One region of the Streptomyces sp. NBC_01390 genome, then DNA from elsewhere that is predicted to be linked to it. Evidence: riboswitches for the same ligand, from Rfam matches in the RefSeq annotation. Region 1 holds a riboswitch; the other holds the start of a gene.
The links. A riboswitch is a leader RNA that binds a small molecule or an ion and turns the genes downstream of it on or off. The one in region 1 is predicted to bind ZMP and ZTP.

Region 1 (15,308 bases):
CTCTTAATGTACAGCTGGTCATTAGTGCCACCGATGGCTGCGCCGGTCGAAGTCGACCCCCGCCGGGCATGACCTTCCGCCACCCATGCACTAGAGTTATCTCGACATCGAGATATCTGTGCCACTAAGGCTTACCTAACTTAGCCTGACCTTAGCTGATCGGCCAAGTGGTCCTGGCGGCAGGATGCGGTGGAACGCGCACATCAATGAAGGAGACTGTCGTGTCGGCGAACAGCTTCGACGCCCGTAGCACGCTCAGCGTGGGCGACGAGTCGTACGAGATCTTCCGGCTGGACAAGGTGGAAGGCTCGGCTCGCCTTCCGTACAGCCTGAAGGTGCTGCTGGAGAACCTGCTCCGTACCGAGGACGGCGCGAACATCACCGCCGACCACATCCGGGCCATCGGTGGCTGGGACTCGCAGGCGCAGCCCAGCCAGGAGATCCAGTTCACGCCGGCCCGCGTGATCATGCAGGACTTCACCGGCGTGCCCTGTGTCGTGGACCTCGCCACCATGCGTGAGGCCGTGAAGGCGCTCGGCGGTGACCCGGCGAAGGTCAACCCGCTCTCCCCGGCCGAGATGGTCATCGACCACTCCGTCATCGCCGACAAGTTCGGCACCAACGAGGCGTTCGCGCAGAACGTCGAGCTGGAGTACGGCCGCAACAAGGAGCGTTACCAGTTCCTGCGCTGGGGCCAGACCGCGTTCGACGACTTCAAGGTCGTCCCGCCGGGCACCGGCATCGTCCACCAGGTCAACATCGAGCACCTCGCCCGTACGGTCATGGTCCGCAACGGCCAGGCGTACCCGGACACCCTCGTCGGCACCGACTCCCACACCACCATGGTCAACGGCCTCGGTGTGCTCGGCTGGGGCGTCGGCGGTATCGAGGCCGAGGCCGCGATGCTGGGCCAGCCCGTCTCGATGCTCATCCCGCGCGTCGTCGGCTTCAAGCTCACCGGTGAGCTCACCCCCGGCACCACCGCCACGGACCTCGTGCTGACCATCACGGAGATGCTCCGCAAGCACGGTGTCGTCGGCAAGTTCGTCGAGTTCTACGGCGAGGGCGTGGCCGCCACCTCCCTCGCGAACCGCGCGACCATCGGCAACATGTCGCCGGAGTTCGGTTCCACGGCCGCGGTCTTCCCGATCGACGGCGAGACCATCAAGTACCTCAAGCTCACCGGCCGCTCCCCGCAGCAGCTCGCGCTCGTCGAGGCGTACGCCAAGGAGCAGGGCCTCTGGCTCGACCCGGCCGCCGAGCCTGACTTCTCCGAGAAGCTGGAGCTCGACCTCTCGACGGTCGTCCCCTCCATCGCCGGCCCGAAGCGCCCGCAGGACCGTATCGTCCTCGCGAACGCCGCCGAGCAGTTCAAGGTCGACGTCCGCAACTACGTGGACGACGTGGACGAGGCGGGCAAGGAGTCCTTCCCGGCCTCCGACTCCCCGGCCGTCGCCCCGAACGGCGCCCCGTCCAACCCGGTCACCGTGACCGCCCCCGACGGTTCGACGTACGAGATCGACCACGGAGCGGTGACGGTCGCGGCCATCACCTCCTGCACCAACACCTCGAACCCGTACGTCATGGTCGCCGCCGCGCTCGTCGCGAAGAAGGCCGTGGAGAAGGGCCTGACCCGCAAGCCGTGGGTCAAGACCACCCTCGCCCCGGGCTCCAAGGTCGTCACCGACTACTTCGACAAGGCGGGGCTCACCCCCTACCTCGACAAGGTCGGCTTCAACCTCGTCGGCTACGGCTGCACCACCTGCATCGGCAACTCCGGCCCGCTGCCGGACGAGGTCTCCAAGGCCGTCAACGACCATGACCTGGCCGTGACTTCGGTGCTCTCCGGCAACCGTAACTTCGAGGGCCGGATCAACCCCGACGTCAAGATGAACTACCTGGCGTCCCCGCCGCTCGTCGTCGCCTACGCCCTCGCGGGTTCCATGAAGGTGGACATCACGCGTGACGCGCTCGGCGTGGACCAGGAGGGCAAGCCGGTCTTCCTGGCCGACATCTGGCCCTCCGAGGCCGAGGTCAACGACGTCGTCGCGAACGCCATCGGTGAGGACATGTTCTCCAAGTCCTACCAGGATGTCTTCGCGGGCGACGCCCAGTGGCAGGCCCTGTCGATCCCCGAGGGCAACACCTTCGAGTGGGACCCGCAGTCCACCTACGTGCGCAAGCCCCCGTACTTCGAGGGCATGACGATGGAGACCACCCCGGTCTCGGACATCGCCGGCGCCCGCGTCCTCGCCAAGCTCGGCGACTCGGTCACCACCGACCACATCTCCCCGGCCGGCGCGATCAAGGCCGACACCCCCGGTGGCAAGTACCTCACGGAGCACGGTGTCGAGCGCCGTGACTTCAACTCGTACGGTTCCCGCCGTGGCAACCACGAGGTGATGATCCGCGGTACGTTCGCCAACATCCGCCTGCGCAACCAGATCGCGCCGGGCACCGAGGGCGGCTACACCCGCGACTTCACCCAGCCGGGTGCGCCCGTGGCGTTCATCTACGACGCCTCGCGCAACTACATCGAGCAGGGCATCCCGCTGGTCATCCTGTCCGGCAAGGAGTACGGCTCCGGCTCGTCCCGCGACTGGGCCGCCAAGGGCACCGCGCTCCTCGGCGTCAAGGCCGTCATCGCCGAGTCGTACGAGCGCATCCACCGCTCGAACCTCATCGGCATGGGTGTCCTCCCGCTCCAGTACCCGGAGGGCGCCACCGCCGAGTCCCTCGGCCTCACCGGCGAGGAGACCTTCTCCTTCACCGGCGTCGAGGAGCTGAACAACGGCACCACCCCGCGCACGGTCAAGGTCACCACCGACACCGGCGTCGAGTTCGACGCGGTCGTCCGCATCGACACCCCCGGCGAGGCGGACTACTACCGCAACGGCGGCATCATGCAGTACGTGCTGCGCAACCTGATCCGCAACTAGTCGATCAGGCAGGGCAGTTGGGCCGCACTCCGAAACGGGGTGCGGCCCTTCGCGTTCCTGTCGCCCGACCTGCGCGATCCGTCGTCGGACCTCCGCGGTCAGAGCCAGCCGCATTGCGCGGCCCGCATCCCCAGCTGGAACCTGCTCGCTGCCCCCAGCTGTTCCTGCAGCTCGCTCACCCGTCGCCGCAGTGCCGCCCGTGTCGCGGTCGGATATCCAGGTGGCCAGGGCGTATGTACCGGTCGGAACCTCAAGGGTCGAGCCGTTGGTCACGTAGCCGTACCCGTTGGCGATCTCGCCGTTCAGCCCCGTGAGCGTGTAGAGCGCGGACGGCACCGCCTTGCCGTCGCGGCCGACGAGGTTCACCTTCAGACCGGCCGTCCCGGGCGACTTCTCGTAGCCCACGCCGGTCGTGACAACGATGCCGTCGGCGGTCGCGGTGACGCGGCCCGCGTGCCGGCCCTGCGTCTCCCGCGCGAGGTCGACCGTGACTGGCACGGTGGCGCTGCCGTTCGCCGGGACGGTCACGCCGGCCGTGCTCGGGACGACCCCGGTGTCGGTGTCCTCGTACTTGCCGAAGCTCAGCGTCGGAGTCCCGAACACGCCACTCCATGCCTGCGATCATCCACGAGGTCTGCGCGTAACCGGTGTTGTCGGCCACCTTGCCGACCAGCAGCTCGGCGGCCGGCGCCACACCCTTGCGCTTACCGCCCGAGGCCGCGCCCGAACCGACGATCGTGGACGCCACATGGGTGCCGTGACCATGGCCGTCGGCCACACTCTCGCCCGGCACGAAACTCCGCGCGTCCAGGACCTTGCCCGCGAGATCCGGGTGCCCGGCGTCCACTCCCGTGTCCAGGACCGTGACCTTCACCCCCGTACCGTCGTAGCCCGCCCGCCACACCTCCGGCGCGCCGATCTGCGGAACACTGACGTCGAGGGCCACCTTGACCTTGGCGTCCAGCCAGAGCTTGTCGATGCCGTCGCCGAGCCGCTTCGCGGCCTTCGCGGTGGGCTCGGTGCCGAGCGTCGGGGCGATGTCCGCCCAGAAGGCGGTGGGCTTCGCGACGTCGAGTGCCGCGCCGTCGATGTCCGGCAGCGCGCGTGTCCGCCGTGCGCCCTCGGGGGGTCGCCGCGCCCTTCTCGTACCCGGCGATCAGCGGAATGCCGCCGGTCGCCGCGTCCGTGTATCCCTGCCGCACCAACTGGCTGACATTGAACAGGGCCGGGTCGAGACGGCCCGCCTGGACCAGCGGCAACGCGTCCTCCGGTACGACGCTGATCTCGCCGTCCTGCTCGGTGGACACGAAGTTGGCGGCCTCACGGCCCTTGCCCCGCTCGACGTCGACGGCCGACCTGCCGTCCGGGCCCGTGGTGAGCTTCACGGTGTCACCGGTGACGAGGGTGGCGGTCTGGGTGCTCGTGGCGCCCGTAACGCCCGTAGCGCTTGTGGTGCCCGGCTCGGTGACCGGGGTCCCCGGTCCGGCCGTCGAGGGGGTGAATGCTGCTACAGGTTTTCTAATCATTCATAGTGGCTTTGTAGGTGAGAGTTGAGGCCAGGTGTTGGTGGGTTGTGACTCCAGTGCTGTCGGCGGAGAACTGATGTCGGTGAGTTTTGACTCCACTGGGGGCCTTGCGGTGGGAGTATCGGGGTGCATCAGCTAGCCCTGGGTGGCTCAAGTGCCCCTTTCGAAGGTCGAGTTGTACGCGGCGATACGCCATGACGCTCGGGTCGAAGGGCTGTCCAGCAGGGCTTTGTCCGCCAAGTACGGGGTGGGCCGGCGGACGGTCGCGATGGCGCTGGAGTCGGTGTGGCCGGCGCCGCGCAAGCAGCTTCCGCCCCGGATCTCGCGCCTGGATCCGTTCAAGGCGACGATCGACGAGATCCTGCGGGATGACCTGGACGCGCCGCGCAAGCAGCGGCACACCGTCAAGCGGGTCTTCGACCGGCTGATCGACGAGCACGACGCCCGGGGCGTGACGTATTCGATGGTCCGCGCCTATATCTTCCAGCGGCGCCCGGAAATCCGCGTCGAGGAGGGCCGCAGCCCTCCGCAGGTGTTCGTGCCGCAGACCCACCGCCCTGGTGACGAGGCGGAGGTCGACTTCGGGGATGTGTGGATCCACCTGGACGGCGTGCCTACCAAGGTGTTCCTGTTCTCGCTGCGGCTGTCGTTCAGTGGGAAGGCCGTGCACAAGATCTTCGCTTCGTGCGGGCAGGAAGCATTTCTGGAAGGCCACGTCCACGCGCTGCAAGTGCTGGGCGGCGTGCCGCGCGGAAAAATTCGCTACGACAACTTGCGCGCCGCGGTCAGCCAGGTGCTGGGCCGCACCCGGGGCCGGGTGGAAAGTGACCGCTGGACGGCCTTCCGGTCGCACTTCTCGATCACCAGTTTCTACTGCAATCCCGGCATCGAGGGCGCGCACGAGAAGGGCGGCGTCGAGGGGCAGATCGGCTGGTTCCGCAGAAACCACCTGGTCCCCGTCCCGAAGGTCGCCTCGCTGGCAGAGCTGAACGCGATGGTGGAGCGCTGGGACGAGGAGGACGACGCCCGCCGGATCATGCAGCGGGCGCTGACCATCGGCGAGATGTTCGCCGTCGAGCGCCCGCTGCTGGAGGCGCTGCCGGAGGAGGAGTTCGAGACCGGGCTGGTGTCCTCGCTACGGGTGAACCGCTACAGCCAGGTCAGCGTGCGCACCAACCACTACTCGGTACCGGTCAGGTTGATCGGCCGGATGGTACGGGTCGTGCTGCACGCCTCCGAACTCGTTGTCTACGACGCGCACAAGGAAGTCGCCCGCCACGAGCGGCTGATCGCCAAGGGCGGCTCCCGACTGGAGCTGGACCACTACCTGGAGGCGCTGGTCCGCAAACCGGGCGCGCTGCCCGGAGCGACCGCGCTGGATCAGGCCCGCTCGGCGGGCAAGTTCACCCCGGTCCACGACGCCTGGTGGCAGGCGGCCTGCACCGCTCACGGCGACGCTGAGGGCACCCGGGCGCTGATCGCGGTCCTGCTGCTGCACCGGCACATGGTCCACGAGCATGTTGTGGCCGGAATCGCGACCGCGCTGCGGGCCGGAGCGCTGACCGCCGACGCGGTCGCCCTGGAGGCCCGCAAGTGGGGCGAGGCCGACCAGGGCGCCGACCAGCCGGCCGACGACCAGGAAATTCCGCCGCGCCGGGTGGATGCCGGGGCGACCGTGACCTCGCTGACCGAGCGGCGCCTGGCCGCGCTGCCGCCCGACCCCAGGCCGCTGCCGTCGGTGGCCGCCTACGACCAGCTGCTGCGATTCCGTCGGCGTCCCGCCGACGGCCAGGCATACCAGGAAGAGGCACCGTGACCGCCAAGCGCAACCGCGGACTGACCGAACAGGCCGCCGACACCGCCGTGGACCAGGCATGCCGGATGCTCCGGCTGCCCACCATCCGCACCCAGTACCCCGAACTCGCCGACGCCGCGGTCCGCGATCAGATGACCTAATTCGTAGTTAGAGCGGTCGAGTTGGACGCTCAAGCGGTGATGGCCGCGCGGGTGCCAGGTGGATGCATGCGGTTCGGCCTGGCCTTTGAGGCCTACGGACAGACTGGGCACGTCTTGGCGCCCGTGGGCCATCACCCCGACCTGCATGTTGGTGCTCGTCGGCGCTGGACGTACGCCTGCAGATGACTGGGCTGAGAAGGCCTGGCGGTAGATCGGCGCCGTTCAGCGCTGTCGGGCATCAACACCAGGCCTTGCTCGTTCGTTGGTGTTGGTGGGACGAGCCCACCTCATGGTGACCTCTTGATAGGCCTGAGCCGTCTGAGCTCCTGCATAGACCGAGGCCCGTGGGGCGAGCTGGTGCCACGAACAGCTACTGAGGTGGCGGACCGGCTGTAGAGGCTGAGTCCTGGGATTAGGTCGCTGCGTGGCCCGCATGAGCTCGTGGATAGGACAGAGCTACGGCGGAAGGAAAGCCTTGATCTACTGCGGGATTGATTGGGCCGAACGTACCCATGACGTTGCCTTGGTCGACGACAGCGGCCAACTCGTCGCCAAACGGCACATCACCGACGATGCCGCCGGCTATCGGGTGCTCCTGGATCTGCTGGCTGAGTACGGCGACACCGAGGAGAACCCGATCCCAGTTGCGATCGAAACCTCCCGTGGCCTGCTGGTCGCGGTGCTGCGGACGGGCAAGCGCAAGATATTCGCGATCAATCCGATGGCCGCAGCCCGCTATCGCGACCGGCATGCCGTCTCCCGCAAGAAGTCCGACCCCGGTGACGCCTTGGTCCTGGCGAACATCCTGCGCACCGACATGCATGCCCACCGGCCACTGCCGCAGGACAGTGAGCTGGCCCGTGCCGTCACGGTTCTCGCTCGCGCCCAGCAGGATGCTGTCTGGAACCGCCAGCAGATAGCCAACCAACTCCGCTCCCTGCTGAGGGAGTTGAGGGGCCTCGCGTTTTCCGGGCAGGCATCTGACCGTCTATTTCACGCGGTGATTCGCAACTTCTCGTACTGGGCGTGGACTTCACGTGGAGGGCGGTAACCCACTGCCGAGTGGAGGCGTTTGCGATTGTACCAGAATTCAATGTAGCGAGTGATGTCCTGCCGGGCGGCCTCGCGAGTCAGGTAAGTCACCCTTGATACACGCTCGTTCTTCAGAACCCCGAAGAACGATTCGGCCATGGCATTGTCGAAACAGATCCCGGTGCGGCCCGAGGATCTTCGGAGCCCAAACCGGTTGAGCACCTTCCCGAACTCGGCTGACATGTAGTTGCTTCCGCGGTCGGAGTGAAATATCGCGCCCGCCGAGAGGCTCCTGTTCCGTGATGCGTTGCGGATCGCCCTGGATATCAAAGGAGTTCGGTAGTGGTCGTCCATCGCGTAACCGATGACTTCCTTCGTACAGCAGTCGATTACCGTCGCGAGGTACAGCCAGCCCTCCCCGGTCGCGATGTAGGTGATGTCACCGACGAGCTTTTCGCCGGGTGCGTCGGCGGTGAAGTCACGGCCCACCAGGTCCGGCACCTCGCCGGCCGCGGCCTGGGTGAGGCCGAACCTCTTCGGCCGTGGCTGGCAGGGCACCAGGCCCAGTTCGCGCATGAGGCGGCGGACCAGCTCCATGCCCGCGGCGACGCCCCAGCGGTCCAGCTGGGCCTGGACGCGCCGGTGTCCGTAGGTGCTGTCGGACATGTCGAAGGCTTTCCTGATGAGCAGTTTCAGTTCGTCACGCCGCTGGACCGTCGCGGATTCCGGGCGGGATCGCCAGTCGTAGTAGCCGGATCTGGAAACGCCGAGTCGGCCGCACATGAACTCGACGCTGTATGCGTACTCCTCGGTGTCGAGCCGCATCTCGTCGATGAACTCGTACTTGCTTGTTACCGGGGTTCCTTCGCGAAGTACGCTGCGGCTTTTTTCAGGAAGGTAACTTCCATCTCCAGCTCGCGGTTGCGTCGTTCGAGTTCCTTCAGGCGCGCCCGCTCGTTCAACGTCAGTTCCGCATCGTGAGCCGGTTCCTGCTGCTTCTGGTGCTTCTTCACCCAGCCGCGTAGCGTCTCCGAGTTCAGCTCAAGCTCCCGGGCGACTTCGGAGATCGTCTTGCTGGACCTCAACGCGATCTGGACGGCTTCCTCGCGGAACTCCGGAGAGTACTTACTGGGTGGCGCCACTTCTTCCTCGTTTCCTTGTTCAGGACAACCCTATTGGGTGCCTGTCCGGAAACTTCGTGGCCCGTCAAGTACTACCCCGCGGCTTTGATGGCCGTTGAGTCGTGGAAGAAGGGCCTGTGCCGGCCCGAGGCCCGCGAACTTCTCCGCCTCGCCCCCACTGCGACGCGAGCCGCAGAGCTGACCCGCGCACAGCTTCAGGCCGCCCTCAAGCGAGCCGGCCGCCAACGCGGCATCGCCGCGGAGGCTGACCGGCTCCGTGACATCCTCCGAGCCGACTGGGCTCACCAACCTCAGCTGGTTGAAGATGCACTCGGCAGGCAGATGCTCGCCCTCCTGCTTCAGCTGGAAGCCGCCTCCAAGGCCGCCGACGACCTCGAAGAGGCGGTGGATGAAGCGTTCCCTGAGCACCCGGATGCTGAGATCATCCTCAGCTTTCCCGGCCTCGGCATCCAGCTCGGCGCCCGGGTGCTCGCCGAGATCGGAGACGACCGCCAGCGCTTCGCAGACGCCCGCGGACTGAAGGCATACGCCGGCGCCTCACCCATCACTCGCGCCTCAGGCAAAAAGTCGAGCGTCACCCGGCGGTGGGTGAAAAACGACCGACTGAACCACGTCGGCTATCTCTGGGCCTTCTCCGCACCCAACGCCTCGCCTGGAGCCAAGATGCACTACCGCCGGCGTCGCGACGATCACGGAGACTGGCACGCATCCGCCCAGCGCAACCTCTTCAATCGCCTGCTCGGACAGCTCTACCACTGTCTCCAGCACGGCCGCCGCTTCGACGAAGCCGTGGCTTTTCCTGCCCCAGTCTCTGCGGTCGCGCGGGTGGCCTGAGCGCGGGGATCTCACAGAAGTCCGGCGGCCTGCCGAAGCTTCGCCCGGCTGTCCGGGTTGATCAGGCCTTCCGGCAGCATCGCCACCACACTTGCGTGTTGCTCGAACACGGCCCTGCACTGCTCGCGCTCGGGGTGATCGTTGTCGTTGCCGAACCACAGCGCCATGGCCTCGTTGCCGGAATCGATCGGCTCGGAGTAGTCGGCGACAGTGACCAGACGGTCCAGTAGTCCGGACCGCTCAGGAACCTGCGGGTCGCCTGCGAGACGAAGCAGGAACGGCAGGACCACCGGCATGGCCGGATTCATCTCGGCGATGCTGAACATGGTGTTGGTGAGCACACGCTGGGCCTCGGCCGCGGCAGCCTGATCGAGCAGGCCGTACAGCAGGACTGGGATCGCGGCAGGGCACCCGGAAAACTCCGACCAGCGGACCTCCTCACACCCGTGGAGGGCAGGATGCCCACGGCCGGCATCAGCTGCCTGCGGATACTCGTGGAGAAACCGAGCGATCGCCGCCTCCTTGGCGGCCACATCCATCCTGCACACCTGTCTGTCCCCCGTCCCGCCGCCATAAGCCCCGAGCTCTGCGTCAACCGCACTCTTGCCCGACCGGCGATCCGCACGCAAGCCAAGACAGCGAGCCAACAGTGTTCGATTCCCCAGGCGCACACAGCTGCTCGGCTTGACGAGTTAAGCGCCTTAGGTGTCTATCGCGGGTTCCTGGCCGAACTGCTGCTGTCCGAATGCGACGACCGGGCACGGCGCCGTTCCGAGCGCCGGATCAAGGCAGCCGGCTTTCCGCGCGAGAAATCGCTCCGGCAGTTCGACTTCGACGCCAACCCCGTCATTGACCCGGCCGCCATCCACACCCTCGCCAAGTGCGACTGGGTCAAGAAGGGCCTGCCGCTGTGCTTGATCGGCGACAGCGGAACCGGCAAGTCACACCTGCTCATCGCGCTGGGCACCGAGGCGGCGATGCATGAGTACCGGGTGAAGTACGTGCTGGCCACCAAGCTCGTCAACGAGCTCGTTGAGGCTGCCGATGAGAAGCTGCTGGCCAAGACCATCGCCCGCTACGGCCGCGTCGATCTTTTGTGTATTGATGAACTCGGCTATATGGAGCTTGACCGTCGCGGGGCGGAGCTGCTGTTCCAGGTTTTGACGGAGCGTGAGGAAAAGAATTCTGTGGCGATCGCCTCCAACGAATCCTTTGGAGGGTGGACCAAAACCTTTACGGATCCAAGGCTCTGCGCGGCAATCGTGGACCGGTTGACGTTCGGCGGGAACATCATCGAGACCGGCACCGACTCCTACCGCCTGGCTGTCACCCGCGCCCGCGCCGAAGCGGCTGCCGCGAGTTGACTGCGCGCCCCGACCGGGTGCGGCGCCGGGTAAGATCCTGCCCGGCCGCAACTGGCGAAGGTGGACAACCACCGGGGAGCGGCCGTTTTCCCACGTGAGCGTCGACCGCCTGGGCGCCTGCGTCAGTGATGTCCAGCTGACCCAGGAGGTTATGACGTGGATCTACGTTACGGAACCAACCCGCAGCAGCACGCGGCCTATGTCGCACCAGTACGCCCCGGCCAGTGGCCGGTCCGGGTGCTGCAGGGCAGCCCGTCCTACATCAACGTGCTGGACGCGCTGAACAGCTGGCAACTGGTCCTGGAGGCCGCCCGGGCTCTGCAGCGACCAGCCGCCGCCTCCTTCAAGCATGTCTCGCCGGCCGGCGCGGCGGTGGCCGGGCCCGTCGATGACGTCACGGCCGAGCTCTACAGCATCGACCGCGACGGTGTCGGAGCGCTCACCAGCGCCTACCTGCGTGCCCGCGATGCCGATCCGAAGTCCTCCTACGGCGATTTCGCCGCCGTCTCACATCCGGTCGACACCGAACTCGCCGAGCTGCTGGCCGGTGTGGTCTGCGACGGCATCATCGCCCCCGGCTACGCTCCCGGCACCGTCGCGACGCTCAGCCGGAAGAAGAACGGCCGTTTCCTGGTCATGGAAGCAGACGAGGCGTTCGTGCCCCCGCAACACGAGGCACGGGAGGTGTTCGGCCTGCGGCTGACCCAGCAACGCGACGCTGTGACGCTCTCCAGCGCTCTGCTGGACAACGTCGTGTGTGGTGCGCTGTCCGCGACGGCAGCGGAGGATCTCCTGCTGGGCTTGGCCGTCCTGCGCTACACCCAGTCCAACTCCGTGTGCTACCTGCGCGGCGGGGCGACCCTGGGGATCGGCGCAGGCCAGCAGTCCCGCGTGGACTGCACCCGCCTGGCCGGCGCGAAGACCGACACCTGGTGGCTGCGACGCCACCCGGCGGTCCGCGCGCTCACCTTCCAGCCGCACATTCGGCGCCAGGACCGGATCAACTGGCAGATCCGCTTCATCGAGGGAGACCTCACCCCGGACGAGAACGTTCGGCTGGCGAAAGCACTCTCCACACCCGCACCCGAGCTGACTGACGACCAGCGCAAACAGTGGCTGACTGGCTTGAGAGAGGTCGCGTTCGTGTCGGACGGCGCCTTGCCGTTCCGCGACAACGTCGACCATGCTCACCGGCACGGCGTGGGTTTCATCGCCGAGCCGGGCGGATCGGTCCGTTCCAGCGAGGTCGAGGACGCCTGCCGCGAGCATCAGATCGCTCTCACCCGCACCGGGCTCCGGTTGTTCCACCACTGAGGTCACCGAGGTCCCCGCACCAGCCAGCGGTGGGGGACCTCAAACCCGGTGAACCATCCCGACCAGAGCACTCCGCGAGTGCCGTCGGGCCCCAGAGCATGTCCTCAGGTGGAGTTACTTCTCAGCTACAGAGTTCGGTCCCACGAGCGCCAGGTGGAGTCAAAACTGACCTACCAATGGAGTCGGTTGTCACTGACGAAGCCAATTCATAGTTAGTTCTGGTCGTATATCTTGAATATCTTGACCTTGTGAAGCTTTCGGAGCGGGCGCGGCAGCAGGGTGTGAGCTACCAGACCGCCTGGCGATGGGTGAAGGACGGGAAGATGCCGGTGCCGGTCCGTCAGGCGCCATCTGGAACGTGGCTGGTCGCTGAGCCCGCTGCGGCCGTCTCTGCGACCTCGGGGCGGGTGGTGGCGTACTGCCGCGTGTCATCCGCCGACCAGAGTGCCGACCTTGAGCGGCAGCCCGCCCGGGTCGTGGCCGGCGCGAACGGGCTCGGCCTGGCCGTCGCCGACGTCGTGACGGAGGTCGGCTCGGGGCTGAACGGACGACGCCGCAAGTTGCACCGCCTGCTGTCCGACCCGCAGACGGTGGTGATCGTGGTCGAGCACCGTGACCGGCTGGCCCGGTTCGGCGTCGAGCATCTCGAAGCCGTCCTGTCGGCGTCCGGGCGGCGCCTGGTCGTCCTCGACCCCACCGAGGCCGCTGACGACCTGGTGCGGGACATCACCGAGGTGCTGACGTCGATGTGCGCCCGCCTGTACGGGCGGCGGGCGGCGAAGAACCGTGCAGAGCGCGCGGTGGCCGTGGCGACCGGCGAGGACGCCGAGTGAGGAAGTTCCAGCCGCAGCCCGGTTTTGTGGTGCAGGCGTTCCGGTTCGCGCTGGACCCGAACGCCGCCCAGGAGGCCGCGCTGCGCTCGCACTGCGGCGCCGCCCGTGCCGCGTACAACTGGGCGGTTGCCTGGGTCGAGGCGTCGTGGTGGCAGCGCAAGGCCGAAGAGTCGTACGGGATCGCCGAGGAGCAGCTGACGCGGTGGCGGCCGTGGTCGCTGCCTGCGCTGCGGAAGGCGTTCAACGAAGGCAAGCACACCGACCCGCGTTTCTCCGCCTGGTGGGAGGACAACTCCAAGGAGGCGTACTCCACCGGGCTGGCGAACGCCGCCGCCGCGTTCGACAACTACGCGAAGTCCAAGCGCGGACAGCGCAAGGGCAAGCGAGTCGGTATGCCGCGCTTCAAGTCGAAGCGGAAGGCGCGCCTGTCCTGCCGGTTCACGACCGGCACGATCCGCGTGGACGCCGACGGCCGGCACGTCACCCTGCCCCGCCTCGGCACGATCCGCAGCCACGAACCCACGGTGAAGTTCCTCGACCGAGTCCACGCCGGCACGGCCCGGATCCTGTCCGCGACCGTCCGGCACGAACGCGGACGCTGGTTCGTCTCGTTCCAGGCCGAGGTCAAGCGCGACCTCGAACACGTGGCGCGGCCGGACGTGGCGGTCGGCATCGACCTCGGGGTGAAGACCCTCGCGGTCATGGCCGACAGCACCGGCGAGATCCGCACCGCGCCCAACGCGAACCACTACGACCGGGCGCGCAAGCAGCTGCGCCGCGCCTCCCGGGTCGTGTCCCGCAGACAGGGACCTGACCGGCGCACCGGACAGAAGCCATCGAAGCGGTGGGAGAAGGCCAACGCCGCCCGCAACAAGGTGCATCACCGGGTGGCGAACCTCCGCGAAGACGCCCTGCACAAGCTCACCACCGCCGTGGCCGCCGAGTACGGCGCCGTCGTGGTGGAAGACCTCAACGTCGCCGGGATGCTGCGCAACCGGCGGCTGGCCCGCCGGATCGCCGACGCCGGATTCGGCGAGATCCGCCGCCAGCTCGACTACAAGACCAGCCAGCGCCACGCCACCCGCATCATCGTGGCCGACCGCTGGTACCCCTCCTCCAAGACCTGTTCCGGGTGCGGCGTAGTGAAAGCCAAGCTGCCGCTGCACGTCCGGACCTACGAATGCGACGCCTGCGGTCTGGTCATCGACCGGGACGACAACGCCGCACTCAACCTCGCCGCGCTCGCGGCAGCCGCAGTAACTGGTACCGGAGTGGCCGGAGACCAGGACACCGCCCCGGCGGTGTCGAAGCCTCGTGGAGCCGACCAGAAGGCCCGCGCCACCCGCCCCCGCCGCAAGGCGGAGGCGGGGCGGGCAGGTGGCGCAACCCTGCCTCACCAGCGGCAGACAGAAACGAGAGACCGTACTCAAGCCGAAGCCCTCACGCTTTGGTGATGTGACGGACCTTCCGGTCCGAAATACCCGGAATGCCGAGACCTGACTACGGTCCCGGCAACGGCGTGGAGTCTTCGCATAGGTGGACTTCCTCCCCTGAACACTGTGCATCGCCTCCGCCCGGTGGAGCGGAGGCCAGTGATCAGGGTGGTCGCTGTGCGGAAAGCGACTCAAGGGATTCCTGTGGCCGGGAAGTGCCAATGCCTGCTTCGGCCACGGGTGCAACGAGGGTTCGAGACGGTGACAGCGAAGCCGGACCATGGACTGTGCTCATGGTGAATCCGGCGACCCCCCCCGCCGCGAGATCCACCTCGGCCGAGGCAACGCCCGCCCCTCGTCGAGGCGGGCGACCAGCAGCAGGCCCTCACCCCGCCCTGTCATCCGCGCCGACTTCGCCGGCAAGCGCAGCCAGGCCGACGACACCTCACCCAGGCATACCGGTTCCCGTGGCGACACCGCGTCATGGCCTCCGTACGAGCACCCGACGGTGGCCGTGGCCGTACCGGGAGACCTCACGGCGGGCCGCCAAGCGCGCTCCTCGTGCGTCAGCCGTTTACATCTTCACCGCGCGGCGCTAGCTTCAGGAGTGAGTGAGGTGGGAGCGCTCCCATACCGAGCGGACCGGAACCCGTAAGCGGGAACCGCTCCCACCTCACCACCCCCCCCACACACACCCAGCACCCCGTGCGCATCGCGCAGCACGCGCGCCCCCAGCCGGGCGCGCCCCTTCACCCGCACGTTCCGTACGTACCGCACGACGTACGGCGCACCGCGTACGACTGAAGGAGATCATGACATGGCCCTGACATTCGCATCGACCTCCCCATCCTCCCCCCGCACCCCACGCCGATTACCGCTCCCCACCCGAGGCAGAGCCCTCCTCCTCGTTCTCCTGGCCCTGCTCACCGTGATCC
Region 2 (15,308 bases), 1.4 Mb from region 1:
TGCGGCCGGATGCGTGGCACGCGTCGCTCCAGGTACCAGACGCCGCTCATCAGCAGGCCGACCGACCAGGCGTAGTCGTGCAGGGCGCGGGAGGCGGCGACGTGCGGGCGGGCCGTGTGCCCATAGCGCTCCTGGATCCGCGTGGCCTCGGCCTCGACGAAGGACTCCAGTCCCTCCTGACTTGTCGTCAATTCCACTCCGCTGAGACCTACTTGAGGGCCAGTCATGTCGGAGTGCGCCACCTGCACGGTGAGTACGTCGCAGAGGTCGGCGAGGCGTCGGTAGGAGCCGCCGAGCACACGCGCGGCGGTGCCGGCCGACGAGGCCTCCAGGTCGACAGTCATCGATACTCCTGCGCGGCGAGGTTCAGCTGGGGTTAGATAGGCAAGCCTTACCTTATCGACAAGATCACAAGGCGGCGACCACCGATGCCCCCACTTCGACGATCAAGGCCCCGATCAGGGGCTATGCACCTCACAGCGTTCCCATGGCCGGTTGAAAAGTAAAGTATGCCTAACCTAAGCTCCGGCTCGTGACTGCGACCCGACCGGGTGCACCGATCGGTGCACCCTTCCGTGCCCTGAGGCACATCCCGATCCTTCTCACCGGCCTCGGGGCCCTGACCCTGTGCGCGGCGCTGAGCCTCGCCCTCGGTGCGCGCTCGGTGCCCCTGTCGACGGTGGCCGACGCACTCTTCGGCCACGCCCAGGGAAGAGACGCGCTCGTGGTGACCGGGCTGCGGCTGCCGCGTACCGTCATCGGGCTCGCGGTCGGGGCGGCGCTCGGGGTCGCCGGGGCGGTCACCCAGGGCATCACCCGCAACCCGCTCACCTCGCCGACCACCCTCGGAATCAACGCGGGTGCCGGTTTCGCGGTGGTGGTCGCCATCTTCGCGCTGAAGCTGAGCGACCCGGTCGAGTACGTGTGGTTCGCCTTCGCGGGCGCGGCCGGTGCCGCTCTCCTCGCCCAGGCGCTGGCCCGCCGGGCGGGCGACATCGACCCGGTTCGGCTCGCGCTCGGCGGCACCGTCCTCCAACTCGTCCTCCTCTCCTGGACGTCGGCGGTCATGCTCCTGAACCAGCGCACCCTGGACGAGGCCCGCTTCTGGCTGGCGGGCTCGCTCTCCGGGCGCACTCTCGACACCCTCTGGCCAGTGCTGCCCACGCTGTTGCTGGGCCTGGTGGTGGCGCTCGCGGTCGCGCCCGCCCTCAACGCCCTTGCCCTGGGTGACGATTCGGCGCAGGCGCTGGGCGTCCCGGTGGCCCGGATCCGGCTGGCGGGCGGTATCGCCGTCGTCCTGCTCGCCGGTTCCGCGGTGGCCGTCGCGGGCCCGATCGCGTTCATCGGCCTGGCGGCACCTCATCTCGTACGCCCGCTGCTGGGCGGCGACCACCGCCTCCTGGTCCCCGGGTGCCTGATCGCGGGGCCGCTGCTCCTGCTCTCGGCCGACATTGTGGGCCGGCTGGTCATCCGCCCCTCGGAACTGGAGGTCGGCATCGTGACCGCGTTCCTGGGCGCGCCCCTGCTGGCGCTGCTGGCAAGGAAGGTGACCCGATGAACGCCGCCACGACTGTCGCGCGTACGACAGCCGGTTCCCGCGTCCGGTCGAGTTGTCGTGTACCGCTCTACGCAGGCTTCGGCGTCGTCGCGGTCTTCGCGCTGCTCACCGTTGCCCTGACGACGGGTGAGATGAGCATGCCGGCCGGTACCGCGCTCCGGGCGCTGGTCGGGCTCGGGGACTCCGGGGACGTGCTGGTGGTCCAGCAGTTCCGGGCGCCCCGGGCCTTCGCCGCCCTGGTCGCCGGCGCCGGGCTCGGTGTCGCCGGGTGTGTACTGCAGCGGCTGTTCCGCAATCCGCTGGCCTCGCCCGACGTCATGGGCGTGACCGGCGGTGCGTCGCTCGGCGCGGTCTCGCTCATCGCGGCCGGTGCCTCCCAGACGCTGATCCCGGTGGGCGCGCTGGCCGGGGGGCTTCTCTCCGCCCTGCTGCTCGGCGTGTTCGCCTGGCGCTCGGGGGTCGCGGTGACCCGGCTGGTGCTGACCGGGCTCGCCGTGCAGGCGGGGCTCGCCGCCGCCGTGAACCTGCTGATCGTGCGCTTCCCGGCCGAGCTGGCCGGCTCCGCGCTCCAGTGGACCACCGGTTCGGTGTACGGGCGGACGTGGACGGAGGTGTGGGGAGCGGGCGGCGCCATGGTGGCCGCGCTCGCCGTCACCCTCGTACTGCACCGGCGGCTCGCCGTGCTGGACCTCGGGGACGACTCGGCGGGCGCGCTCGGCTTGAACACCTCTGCCGCCCGGCTCCAACTCCTCTTCGTCGCCGTCGCGTTGGCGTCCCTGGCCGCCGCGCTCGCCGGCCCGGTGACGTTCGTCGCCCTCGCCGTCCCGCATGTCGTCCGCTTCCTCACCGGCCCGCCGACCGCCGTCTCCCTGGCGCTGGCCGCTCTCACCGGGGGCGTACTGCTGCTCGCCTCAGACCTGGTGGTCCAGCATCTGCTGCCCGTCGAGGGGCTGCCGGTCGGGGCGGTCACCGCCACACTCGGCGCACCCTGGCTGCTGGTGCTGATGTTCCGTCAGAGCAAGCCCGTCCACAGGAGTCACGCATGAACGCCCGGCCGGACACCGTCAACCAGCTGCGCACCCGGGCGCTCGATCTGCGCTACGGCGACCGCCTCGTCGTCGGCGGGCTCGACCTGACCCTCCCCGGCGGTGCCGTCACCGCCATCGTCGGCCCCAACGCCTGTGGGAAATCAACCCTGTTGAGAGGACTGAGCCGACTGCTCTCACCCGCCGCCGGTACCGTCACCCTCGACGGCTCCGACATCCACCGGATGTCCGCGAAGGCGCTGGCCCTGCGGATGGGACTGCTGCCGCAGCAGCCGGTCACCCCGGAGGCGATCACCGTCGAGGCGCTCGTGCGCCTCGGCCGGTATCCGCACCAGCGCCTCCTGGCCCCGTGGTCGACGGCCGACCAGCGAGCGGTCGACGAGGCCCTGGAGCGCACCGGCACGACCGCGCTGCGCGACCAGCCCGTCGACCGGCTCTCCGGCGGGCAGCGCCAACGCGCCTGGATCGCCCTGGCGTTGGCGCAGGACACCGAGCTGCTCCTGCTCGACGAACCGACCACCTTCCTCGACCTGCGCCACCAGCTCGACGTACTCGATCTGGTCGCCGCACTGCACGCCGAGGCGGGCCGCACCGTGGTGATGGTGTTGCACGACCTCGGACAGGCCGCCCGTTACGCGGACCACATGGTGGTCCTCAAGGACGGCCGCCTCGCCGCCGCCGGCCCACCCGCCGACGTGCTCGACGCGGAGCTCGTCAAGTCCGTGTTCGACGTGGACTGCCGGGTCATACCCGACCCGGAGACCGGCACCCCGCTGGTCATCCCCAAGGGCAGCGCGGTGCGGCACTCCGCCGCGACCGCCTGACCCGCCCGTACCGCCGTAATCGACAGAAAGACCAACCCCCCTCATGCGCAACACCCGTTCACTGCCCGGAATGAGCCGGTTCGGCCGTCTTGGGCGCCTGCTGGCTCTGCTCCTCGCCGTCGTACTCGGCACCGCCGTGCTCGCAGCCTGCGGCAGCGGCGACGCTGACGACAAGGGCGGCAAGGGCACCGACACGGCCGCCGATGCCGCCGCCGACACCGCCGGGTTCCCCCGCACTCTCAAGACCGTCATGGGCGATGTGAAGATCCCCGCCAAGCCGAAGCGGGTCGTCGTGCTCGACACCGGCGAGCTGGACGACGTCACCCTCCTCGGCATCGATCCGGTCGGCGCGGTCGCCCCGCACTTCAAGTCCGAGGGCGGCTTCCCGACGTATCTGAAGGGCGAGTTGAGCGACACGAAGGACGTCGGTCCGCTTCTGGAGCCGAACCTCGAACTGATCGCCTCCCTCAAGCCGGACCTGATCCTGTCCTCGAAGGTCCGCCACGAGGCGATCTACAGCAAGCTCAGCGCCATCGCGCCCACCGTCTTCACGGAGACCACCGGCGGTGTCTGGAAGCAGAATCTGAAGGTACACGCCGAGGCCCTCGGCCTGGAGACCGAGGCCGCGGCCAAGCTCAAGGAGTACGAGACTCAGGCCAAGGCGCTCGGTGAGGCCATCAGGGCGAAGGACAAGGGCACCATGCCGACCGCGTCCGTGGTCCGCTTCATCGCCGGTCCGACCCGTCTCTACCAGTCCAACTCCTACAGCGGTGTCGTCCTCGGCGACATCGGCCTGGTCCGCCCGAAGTCGCAGGTCTCCACCGACCCCGAGGTCACGATGAAGGACGTCAGCCCGGAGCAGATCGACCAGGCCGACGCCGACCTGATCTTCGTCACCGCCGCCGACACCGAGGACAAGACGCAGAAGCAGCAGGTCGTCACCAACCCGGTCTGGAAGAGCCTGCCCGCCGTCAAGGACGGCAAGGTCTTCGAGGTCCCGGACGAGATCTGGATGTCCGGCATCGGCGTCCAGGCCGCCGAGCAGATGCTCGCCGACGTGGCCAGGGCCACCGGCGTGGATCTCCCGAAGAAGTAATTCCCGCTGTACGGGGGCGGGGCGCGCCCTTCTGCACGCGCCCCGCCCCCGGGCCCCGACCCGGGCCACAACCCCCCACCCGCTAGCGGAAGTTGCTCCACACGTCATGCGTCTGTACCTGCTCGCCCTCAACCCCACCGACTCCGTCACCGAGGGCTTTCTGCCCGCCGCCGCCCGGCTCGGCCTCGATGTCACCGTCCTCACCGACCAGCCCGACGCCCACCGGGCCGCGTGTTCCACGTATCCGGGCATCGAGATCCTGGAGTGCGACGTCCGTGACTTCCGGGCCGTCGTCACCCGGATCTCCACACATCACCGGCCCGACGCCGTCTTCAGCAACAGCGACCACCTCCAGACCCAGGCCGCCCTGGCCGCCGACTACTTCGGGCTGCCCGGCAAGGACTGGCGGGCCGCACTCGCCTGCAAGGACAAGGCCGAGATGCGGCGCAGGCTCGCCGCCGCCGGCGTGGACACCGTGTGGTCCGCGGAACTGACCGACACCGCTCCCGTCGAGGCTGTCGCGCTGGCCGCGCCGTATCCGTGTGTCCTCAAGCCGCGCGAGGGCGTGGCCAGCGAGGACGTCGTCCTCGTCGACAGCGCCGAGGAGCTGGAGAACCGCGCGGAGGAGATCTTCGCGCGGCGGCCGGGGACCGTCCTGGTGGTCGAGGAGTACCTGCCCGGGGAGCTGTACACCCTGGAGACGCTCGGCGACGGGAACGTCCGGCATGTACTGGGCGGTTTCCACACCGAGTTGTCGCCGCCGCCGTACTTCATCGAGGAGCGGCTCGTCCTCGTCCAGGCCCACCCCGAGCCGGTCGTCGCGCAGATTCTGGCCCAACTCGACGCACTGGGAGTCGGGTTCGGCGCGTGTCACACCGAGTTCGTGGTGCACGAGGGACAGGCCCGCATCATCGAGGTCAACTACCGGGCCATCGGCGACCAGGTGGACCTGCTGCTGGCCCGGCTCCTGGGGATCCCGCTCTTCGAGCACATCCTGCGCACCCATCTGGGCGAGCCGCTCCCGGCCGACCTGGGAATCCGCCGGGGCGGCGCGGCCCGCCTGGAGTACCCGTGCGCCGACCGCGCGGGCACCCTGACCTCTGCTCCCCCGGCCACCGAACTCCACCTGGACGACGTGCATCTGACGTACCGTCCGCTCCGCGCGGTCGGTGAGCGGCACGAGCTGTACCGCACCAACCGGGACTATCTGGGCGTCCTGCGGGCCACCGGCACCGACCAGTCGACGGTCGACCGGGTGTCGGCGCAGTTCCTGGCGGCCCGGCGCTGGGAGGTCCAGCCGTGACCGCCGCCCCTACCCTCCCCCTGACGACCGACGCCGCCGAGGCCGTACTGCTCACCCGCGTCCTGAGCGCGCTGCTCCGCGAGGACGTGGTCGGCCTGCGCACCCTCGGCACACTCTCGCACCGCCCGGACGGCACCTGGCTGCGCCTGGCGACGGGCGACGGCGACGCCCTTCTGCTGCCGCTCACCGAGGACGGCTTCCAGTGCGTGTACGCCGCCCGGCTGCCACTGCTCGTGCGTGAGTCGGACGGCGCCGAGCTGACGGCGTACGACACCGTGCTCGCCGCCCTGCGCGCACTGGCCGACCCCGTGGACCGTGACGGCTTCGACGCCTTCACCGAGGAGTGCCGGCAGACCCTGGCCACCCTGCGGCTGCACGACGCCACGCGCGACGAGACCGACGAACGACTGACGGGCCGTCATGGAGCCGACCCGGCGGGCTGGACGGGCCTGACGTCGTCTCTGGCGTACGACACCCTCGCCGCCCGTACCGACCACCCCGTGTATCCGACCGCCCGTGGCCGGGCCGGGCTCACTGAGGTGCAACTGCGGGCGTACACACCGGAGTTCCACCCCCGTTTCGCGCTGCGCTGGCTCGCGGTACCCCGGGAGGCGGTGACCCTCGCGGGTGCGCTGCCGGAGGTCTGGCCGACGCCCGCGATGCTCGGTATGGAAGACCTGCAGAACACGCATCTCGCCCTGCCCGTGCACCCGTTGACCGTCGGAGCCCCGCTCGACGAGGCGCTGCGCGTGACCGGCCTCTCCGGACGCGCCCGGCTCGCCGACCACGGACATCTGGAAGTGGTGCCGACCCTGTCGACGCGCACTGTCGCGGTGGCCGCCGATCCCACCCTGCACCTCAAACTCCCCCTCACCACATCCACGTTGGGGCTGCGCAACCGGCGCTCCATCAAGCCGGGCACGCTTGTCGACGGCGCCGCCGGGCAGCGGCTGATCGAGCGGGTCGTCGCACGCGAGCCCCGCTTCCGGGACACCGTCCTGCACGCCGACGAGACGACGTACGCGCACGCCGGACACGAGCTCCTCGCCGTCCTGTGCCGCCGCCAGCCGGCCGGCCTCGACGACGCCGCCGTCGTCCCGCTGGCCGCTCTCCTCGCCGAGGCGCCCGGCGGACGGCTGGTCATCGACCATCTCGCGGACCGCTTCCACGGCGGCGATCCGCTCGCCCTGCTGGACGCCTGCCTCACTCTCCTCTTCGACTGGCAGACCACCCTGTTCGGTTACGGCATCGCCCTGGAGTCGCACCAGCAGAACGTCTCACTGGTCCTGGGGCCCGAACCGGGCGGGGTGCGGCTGCTGTTCAAGGACGACGACGGTCCGCGCCTCAACACCACCCGGCTCGCCGCCCTCCTGCCGGGGCCGTGGGGCTTCGACGACGAGCGGACCTACGGCACCGAGGACGAGCCGGTCGCCGACGTGTTCACCACCATCACCGTCCATCTGTGCGCGGGCGCCTACGCGTTCGGGCTCGCCCGGCACGGACGCGCCCCGCTGCCCACCCTGCTGAGGCTGGTCCGCGACCGGCTCGGCGAGGCGGTCGAACGGCTCGGCGGCAATCCGGCCGCCGTACTGCGCACCAGGATCCTGGACGCGCCCCAGCTGCCCGTGAAGGCGATGGTCAGCGCCGGAACCCTGCTCAGCAAGGAACGGTCGGGCGCTGCCGACATCAACAAGCACTACACCACCGGCCCCAACTACCTGCTCCACGCGGGAGACCCGACAGACGCGGGCAACACGGCAGACACGGAAGAAGCGACCTCGTCTCGCTCCGGGATCGCCGGATGAGCGCCGAGGCATGGCGCCTGCCAGGGCGGCGCTCCTCGTTCGGCCGCGGTCATGTGCACGCGGTGGCCGGCTGCTACTTCGTCGCGTCCTTCGCCGCTCTCGGACTGCCCCCGTATCTCACCCAGATCCTCCCGGAGCTGGGCGACCGCTCCGCGCGCTGGGCCGGGGTGCTGTACGTGGTCCCGACGGTGTTCGGCGCGCTCGGCGCCCCCTTCTGGGGCCGGCTCGCCGACCGCTTCGGCCGCAAACGCCTGCTGCTGCGCGCCCAGTTGGGCCTCGCCGTCGCCTTTCTGCTCGCGGGCTGGGCGGACTCCCTCGGCACGTTCACGGCCGCGCTGATCCTCCAGGGCGTCCTCGGCGGCACCTTCGCCGCATCCAACGGCTATCTGGGTGCCTCGCTGGAGGGCCCCGCCCTGTCGAGGGCGCTCACCCTGATGCAGGGCAGCGCCCGGGCCGCCCTGGTCGTCGCGCCGATCGTCGTCGGCTCGCTGTCGGGCTGGCTGTCACCGCACCGCCAGTACGCCCTGCTGGCCGTACTCCCGCTGACCGCCGCCCTGTTGCTCGCCGCGCTCCCCGAACCGAGCGAGGAACAGGCCGCGGAGCCCATACCCGAGACCGCCGCGCCCGCCGTGGCGCCGGTGGTCTCCCTGCGCACCCTGTACGCCCTGGAGTTCGCGTTCGTGTTCTCCACCGTGATCTCCTTCCCCTATCTGATCTCCCTGGTCGAGGACCAACTGCCGGGCACGTCGGCGACGTTGTCCGGCGTTCTCTTCGCCCTCCCCCACCTGGTCTATCTGGTGTCGGCGCTCGCGGTGCACTCGGCGGTCCGGGACCGGCCCAGGTCCGGGATCGTCCTCGGGTTCGCCTGTATCGCGCTCGGTCTGGCCGGACACGGCGTCACCGATTCACTGGCCGAGCTGGTCGCCGTACGACTGGTTCTCGGGGTGGGGCTCACCCTCGGCCTGGTGTCCCTGTCCGTACTGGCTGCCGACTGCGCCAAGGGCCGTGCGCCCGGCGGGATGTTCGGGTCGCTGGAGTTCTTCTCCAAGGCCGGCGCCGTCGTCGCCGGTCTCGCCGCGGCGGCGGGCAGCTCCCGTTTCGGCCCGGCCGCACCGGTACTGACGGGCGGCGCAGCCGCCGCCGTCACCGTGCTCGCCTCCCTCGTTCTTCTCAACCCCCGCTCGCCCCACGCCCGTTGGAGCCGCTGATGCCCTCGCTGACCGACTCGCCCGACGCCACGACCGCCCCCGCCTCACTCCCCACCGCCGACGACGTGGTGACCCACACGCTCCTCAACTGCCTGCTGCGCGAGGTGTCGGGCCCGGAACGCCAGACCGTCGTCGACGACGGTCACCTGCTGCTCCGGCTGCCCCGCCGCGGCGTTCTCCTGCGGGTCGGCCTGCGCCGTACGTCGCTTCTGGGCGCCCACCGCTTCGCCGGCCCGGTGAGCGAGCGGGCCGGCGACGGCTGGGCGACGGTGGGCTGGCGGTGCCTCGCCCAGTACACGCGCGACGAGCTGTCCCTGCGGACCGGGGAACGCAACGACGAGTTCCTGGAGCAGATCACCTCCAGCCACCAGGCCGTCACGGCCGCCCTGGCCGGTGAGCGCCCCACCGGACCGGCCGACGACCAGCTCGCCGCCTACCTCGCCTCCGAGCAGTCCCTGCTGTTCGGCCACCGCTTCCACCCCACGCCCAAGGCCCGCACCGGCGACCCGCGCGCCTGGGCGGCCTACGCGCCGGAGACCGGGGCCGTCTTCCCGCTGCGGCATCTCGCCGTGCGCGCCGACCTGATCGCCGAGGAGAACGCCGCCCCCTGGGCCGTCGCCGCGCTGGACGGTCAGCGCACGGACGTCCCCGACGGCTACCGGCTGCTGCCCACGCACCCCTGGCAGTACGGCACCCTGCGCGAACACCCGCTGCTGCGTGCCGCGTTGGAGCGTGGCGACATCCTGGACCTCGGCCCCGGCGGTCGCCCCTTCGCCGCCACCGCGTCCGTACGCACCCTGTACGACGGCGAGACGTTCCTCAAGTTCAGCCTGAACGTGCGGATCACCAACTGCCTTCGCAAGAACAGCAGTTACGAGCTGTCCGGCGCCGTCGCCCTCACCCGCGCCCTCGCCCCGGCCCTGACCGACCTTGCGACACGCTTCCCCGGCAGCGCGGTGCTCCGCGAGCCCGCCTACCGCACACTCGCCCTGCCCGGGCTCGACGGCACCCCGGACCGTGAACTCTTCGAGGGCTTCGGCGTGATCGTCCGCGAGGGCCTGCCCCGACGCCTCGCACCGGGGGCAACTCCCCTTCTCGCGGCGGCGGTTGCCGACGAGTACCCGTCGAGTGCCGCACATGTCTCCCGGCTGCTCGCGGACACGGCCCCGGAGACCGCCCTCGACTGGTGGTCGGCGTACCTCGACCTGCTCGTCCCCCCTGTCCTGGCCGCCTACTTCGACCACGGACTGGTCCTGGAGCCGCATCTGCAGAACGTGCTGATCTGTGTGGATGGCGACGGTCACCCCGTCCAGGTGCTCTTCCGGGACCTGGAAGGCACCAAGCTGGTGCCCGAGCACCACGGGGACACTCTCGCCGCCGTACCGGCCGAGGTCGCGGGCCCGATGACGTACGACGCGCAGCGCGGCTGGGACCGGGTCGTCTACTGCCTGCTCGTCAACCACATCGCCGAACTCCTCGCCGCCCTGGCCGACCTGCACCCGGAAGCCGAGGCCGCCCTGTGGGGGCGGGTGCGCGACACGCTCCGGTCCTACGCGGAGCGTTCCGGCTGCCCGCCGCGGCTCGCCGCACTGCTCGCCGGGGTTCCGCTGCCCGCGAAGGCCAATCTGCTCACCCGTTGGGAACGAAAGGCGGACCGCGAGGCAGGTTACGTACGGCTGCCGTCCCCGCTCGCCGAGGACATCCTGCGCGACACCACCCGGAGCACCCGATGACCCTCGCCGTGCGCGACCACGCGCTGTCCCTGTCCACCGACGAACTGCCCGCGTACGTCTACGACTTGGCGGAACTGCGCACTCACGCGGCAATGGTCCGGGAGTCGCTGCCCGAGCGGGCCGAGCTGTACTACGCGGCCAAGGCCAACCCGGAGCCGGAGATCCTGGCCGCGCTGTCGCCGTACGTCGACGGTTACGAGGTCTCCTCCGGCGGCGAACTCGCCCATGTCGCGGGCGCGGCGCCGGTCCGGCCGCTGGCGTTCGGCGGGCCCGGCAAGACACCGGACGAGGTACTGACCGCACTGAAGCTGGGCGTCGACCGGTTCCACGTCGAGAGCGAGCACGAGCTGCGCATGCTCGCCGAGTTGACGCGGCAGGTCGGGACCGAGCGCCGGGTGGCTGTGCTGGTGCGCGTCAACATCTCGGTGTCCGACGGCTCGTTGGCGGGCAGCTCGCTGACGATGGGCGGCCGGCCGACGCCCTTCGGACTCGACCCGACCGGGGCCGCGCCGGTGTTCCGGGCGCTGACCGACGGGACATATCCGCAGCTCGAACTGCGCGGTGTCCACGCCCACTTGGCGAGCGGACTCGACGCCGGGGAGCAGCTGGCGGTGGCCGAGTCGGTGGTCACCTGGGCGGCGGGGCTCGGCGTGCACATGGCCGAGGTGAACGTCGGCGGCGGGATGGCCGTGGACTACGCCGCGCCGGCCCGGCGTTTCGACTGGGCGGCGTTCGGCAGGGGTCTGGCCCGGCTGACGGAGGCGTACCCGGAAACGACTCTGCGCATCGAACCCGGCCGGGCGCTGACCGCGTACTGCGGCTGGTACGCGACGGAGGTGCTGGACGTGAAGCGGAGCCACGGCGAGGAGTTCGCGGTCGTCCGGGGCGGCACCCACCATCTGCGCACCCCCGCGACGAAGGGCCACGACCAGCCGTGCACGGTGCTGCCGGTGGACGCCTGGCCGCACCCCTGGCCGCGCCCGGCGGCCAAGGAGCCGCGGGTCACGCTGGCCGGCCAGCTGTGCACCCCGAAGGACGTACTGGCCCGGCAGGTCCCGGCGCCGGGGCTGCGGGCCGGTGACCGGGTGCTGTTCTCGATGGCGGGCGCCTACGCGTGGAACATCTCCCACCACGACTTCCTGATGCACCCGAGGCCCGGCTTCCACTTCCTGGGCGCGGAGCCGGCGACGACGAGCGGGCCGCAGGAGCACACAAGGCCGCAGTAGCAAACAAGGACGACACGCCTGCGGGCCGCCCGGTCCGGCCGGGCGGCCCGCATACCTTCGGTCCGTGAGTCCGTCAGGCCTCGATACCCGGCAGCAGGCCGGTCACGGGGGCGGCCAGGTCGGTCAGCTGCTGCAGCTGCTGGAGGTCGTTCAGCCGGTTGAGCGAGCTCAGCTGGCTGGAGACCCGCGGCAGGTCCTCTTGGTACTGGGCGGGAATCTCGCTCATGGCGAGCGAGTCGAGCTGGGCGATCGGGTTCAGCTTGCCCGCGTTCTGGTCGGCGGCGGGAGCCGCGCTCGCCAGCGGGGCGGCGAGGCCGGTGACACCGATGGCGAGACCAACGGCGGCGGCGATTCGTCGTGTTGAGATCATGTCCTGAGCAACGTCGCGCGCCCCTCACCGGACACGGGCACCGCGCCCCGCTCACTCGTCAGGCTCATCGTCCGTCTGCGCTTGCCGAGCCTCCCGGGACGGAGGACGCTCGGGAGAGAGGCCCCTCGCGGCCCGGACCCGATCGGGCCGCGGCCCTCGAAGGAGGTCACCATGGGCACCGCGGCAAGCCCCACCTTCGACACCGAAGCTCTGCGCCGGGGTATCGAAGGACAGGACGCGGCAGCACTGCTGTCGCTCTACGCCGACGACGCCGAACTGCGCGTCGTCGACCACAAGACCCAGCCCAGCCACCCGATGGTCATGCACGGGCGCGGCGAGATCGAGGCCATGCTGACCGAGGTGTACGGCAGGGACATGACCCACAAGCTGGAACAGGTCGTCGTCCAGGGCGACCAGGTCGCCTACACCGAGTCCTGTCTCTATCCGGACGGCGTCCGCGTCCTGGCCGGCTCGATGATGTCCCTGCGGGACGGCAAGATCGTCGACCAGACCGTGCTGCAGGCATGGGACGAGGAGGATTCCTGACGTCGGTTAGGCTGGGCGCGGGTCGTGACTGGCGCTGAGGTGGACAACCACCGGGGAGCGGCCTCGCGAAGAACGCGGAGCGCGTGCCGTGCGCCTGGGCGATGACTACTGCTCGCTCAGGAGTGGACCATGTCTCAGGCCCGGCTCATGGACGGCACTTCTCTCGCCCGGCGCATCGTCGAGGACACCGCGAAGAAGGCCGCCGATCTCACCGACCGCACGGGCGCGACGCCCTGCCTCGCGACCGTGCTGGTGGGAGCGGACCCCGCCTCCGTCACGTACGTCCGGATGAAGCAGAACCGCTGCCGCAGGGCGGGCATCGAGTCCCGCCATGTGGAGCTGCCCGCCGCCACGACCACCGAGGAACTGGTCGGCACGCTGCGCTCCCTCTCGGACGACCCGGGCGTCCACGGCATACTGCTCCAGCACCCGATGGGCGCGCACATCGACGAGCGGGCCGCGTTCGAGGCGATCGCACCGGAGAAGGACGTCGACGGTGTCACCTTCGCCTCCTTCGCGACGATGAGCTTCGGTCTGCCGGGCTTCGTGTCCTGCACGCCCGGCGGCATCATGCGGCTGATCGACGCGTACGACGTCGAGCTGTCCGGCAGGCGGGCCGTGGTGGTGGGCCGCAGTGCGATCCTCGGCAAGCCGGTCGGCATGCTGCTCCTCGGCCGGGACGCGACGGTGACGTACTGCCACTCGCGGACGCGGGACCTGTCGTCCGTCGTCCGCGAGGCGGACATCGTGGTCGCCGCGGTGGGCCGGCCCCGGCTGATCCGGGGCGCGGACATCAAGCCCGGCGCGGTCGTGATCGACGCCGGGTACAACCCCGGGAACATCGGCGACGTCGACTTCGACTCCGCCGTCGAGCGGGCCGGACTGATCACCCCGGTGCCGGGCGGTGTCGGTCCGATGACCATCGCGACCCTGCTGGAACAGACCGTCGACGCGGCCGCCCGGCAGCTCGGGGCGTGAGCCTCCGGGCCCCACTGCGGTGTTCTCCAGGCCGAGGACGGCACCGGTGACCGGGTCCATGATCGGCATCAGGCGGGAGCCGCGTCCGTCGCACACGCAGGCCTGACCGGGCAGGTGCCAGTGGTCGAGCAACACCCCTACCGTGTACAGGAGTTCGGGCGTGGTCCGTCTCCCGGGCGGGGGTGCCGGCGGTGCCTGTGCCGATCCGGTTCGACGGGGGTTTCCGGGCGGGCAGGCCGGTCTCCCTGGGCGTGGACCACGACCGCCACACCGGCCTCGGCTCTCGTACGGGCGCACGGTGACCCCTCGTACGGCGAGCGGGCGCGTGTCCTCGCGGCCCGGATCGGCGCGCGGGACGGTGTCTGACCGGTGCTGGAGTCGGTGAACCGGACGGGGCCCCCTGAGCAGCGCCGGCCGGACGAGCGCACCCCCGTCCGGGCGGCCCCGGGAGCGTCAGGAGGTCCCGGGGCCCTCGGCTCGCGCCGAGCCCGGGGGCAGCCAGCCCGACGGGCGCAGGATGCCCAGCAGCATCCGCACCAGTTCGTCCACCACCTCGTCCAGCGTGGCGTCCACCCACCCGGCGCTCCAGTCGTGCAGCAGGCCGTTGACGCTGCCGATGAACGCGGTCGCTGCGAGCCGGTAGTCGCGTGGCGCCGCCTCACCCACGGCGACGGCGGCCTCCGCCTCCGTGCAGATGAGGTTCACCCAGCGGGAGCGGCGGGCCAGGCGCTGTTCCTCCAGGCGGGCGCTGACGCCGATGATCTCGACGAAGGTGATCCGGATGCGGCGCGGGTCGGCGGTGACGTTGGCGGCGTAGGCGCGGAAGATCGCGTCGGCACGTTCGGCCAGCGGCAGGCCCTCGGCGGCGGCCAGCGCGGTGCGCGCCGCCCCCTCGGCCCAGTCGTTGACCTGGAGGTGAAGGGCGGCCAGGAGGTCCTCCAGGGTGCGGAACTCCTCGTAGAACTGGCGCGTCGACAGACCGGCCGCCTCGCTGAGCGCGGCGACGGTCGTCGAGCGGTAGCCCGGCGTGTCGCCGAACAGCTGGAGTGCGGCTTCCAGGAACCTCCGGCGCCGTTCGGCCTGTCGTTCCTCGGCCGTCCTGCCTGCGTAGCGACCGGTCGGCGCCCTGAGTCTGCCCGCCAATGAACACTCCTTCGTCGGTCCGGGGGCCAAGTTTGTCGTGTACGGAGTCTTGTGGAGAAGGGCACCCCCTCCTTACTTTCCAGTAAGTCCAATCTGAACGGGACCGTGTTCAGTTTTCCCGCCCGCAGCCGCGATCTCTCTTTTGCCCCATATGTCATGCACCCGCCACAGTCCGTCCGTACACTCCCGGAGGGGAGAGCACTCATGTCCGCTTCCAGATCCAGGCACCTCTGTGCCATGGCCGCCGCCCTCGTTCTGACCGTCACCGCTCCCGCGACCACCGCCATCGCCGCGACGGCGGCCGAGGACTCCGGCACGTCCGCCGCGAGCCTGCGCGAGGTGATGTTCGTCGGCAACAACTGGGAAGGCACCGCGGACGTCATCAAGTCCACCGGCGACTTCGCCAAGATCGGCCGGATCAACGTCGTACCCGACAAGGCGGCGCGGCTGGCCGCGATCAACGCCGACCCCA

Region 2: another riboswitch for ZMP and ZTP. It lies ahead of OG241_RS47950 (bifunctional 5,10-methylenetetrahydrofolate dehydrogenase/5,10-methenyltetrahydrofolate cyclohydrolase); the one in region 1 lies ahead of OG241_RS42010 (phosphoribosylaminoimidazolecarboxamide formyltransferase).

What each region holds. Positions count from the first base shown of each region.
Region 1 is NZ_CP109551.1:9,342,815-9,358,122, forward strand. It holds gene acnA (aconitate hydratase AcnA) at 222-2,939, shown strand; gene OG241_RS41970 (S8 family peptidase) at 3,190-3,885, opposite strand; gene istA (IS21 family transposase) at 4,620-6,281, shown strand; partial or broken gene OG241_RS41980 (AAA family ATPase) at 6,278-6,418, shown strand; partial or broken gene OG241_RS41985 (IS110 family transposase) at 6,855-7,370, shown strand; one part of gene OG241_RS41990 (IS3 family transposase) at 7,415-8,331, opposite strand; one part of gene OG241_RS41990 (IS3 family transposase) at 8,331-8,595, opposite strand; partial or broken gene OG241_RS41995 (transposase) at 8,662-9,429, shown strand; gene OG241_RS42000 (hypothetical protein) at 9,441-9,968, opposite strand; gene istB (IS21-like element helper ATPase IstB) at 10,002-10,793, shown strand; ZMP/ZTP riboswitch at 10,831-10,915, shown strand; gene OG241_RS42010 (phosphoribosylaminoimidazolecarboxamide formyltransferase) at 10,950-12,107, shown strand; gene OG241_RS42015 (IS607 family transposase) at 12,356-12,940, shown strand; gene tnpB (IS607 family element RNA-guided endonuclease TnpB) at 12,937-14,394, shown strand; gene OG241_RS42025 (lytic polysaccharide monooxygenase) at 15,191-15,308, shown strand, end outside.
Region 2 is NZ_CP109551.1:10,763,324-10,778,631, reverse strand. It holds gene OG241_RS48010 ((2Fe-2S)-binding protein) at 1-344, opposite strand, end outside; gene OG241_RS48005 (FecCD family ABC transporter permease) at 533-1,558, shown strand; gene OG241_RS48000 (FecCD family ABC transporter permease) at 1,555-2,604, shown strand; gene OG241_RS47995 (ABC transporter ATP-binding protein) at 2,601-3,428, shown strand; gene OG241_RS47990 (ABC transporter substrate-binding protein) at 3,472-4,524, shown strand; gene OG241_RS47985 (acetyl-CoA carboxylase biotin carboxylase subunit family protein) at 4,631-5,827, shown strand; gene OG241_RS47980 (IucA/IucC family protein) at 5,824-7,632, shown strand; gene OG241_RS47975 (MFS transporter) at 7,629-8,840, shown strand; gene OG241_RS47970 (IucA/IucC family protein) at 8,840-10,573, shown strand; gene OG241_RS47965 (type III PLP-dependent enzyme) at 10,570-11,799, shown strand; gene OG241_RS47960 (hypothetical protein) at 11,873-12,169, opposite strand; gene OG241_RS47955 (nuclear transport factor 2 family protein) at 12,341-12,715, shown strand; ZMP/ZTP riboswitch at 12,730-12,822, shown strand; gene OG241_RS47950 (bifunctional 5,10-methylenetetrahydrofolate dehydrogenase/5,10-methenyltetrahydrofolate cyclohydrolase) at 12,845-13,693, shown strand; gene OG241_RS47945 (TetR/AcrR family transcriptional regulator) at 14,147-14,836, opposite strand; gene OG241_RS47940 (YncE family protein) at 15,041-15,308, shown strand, end outside.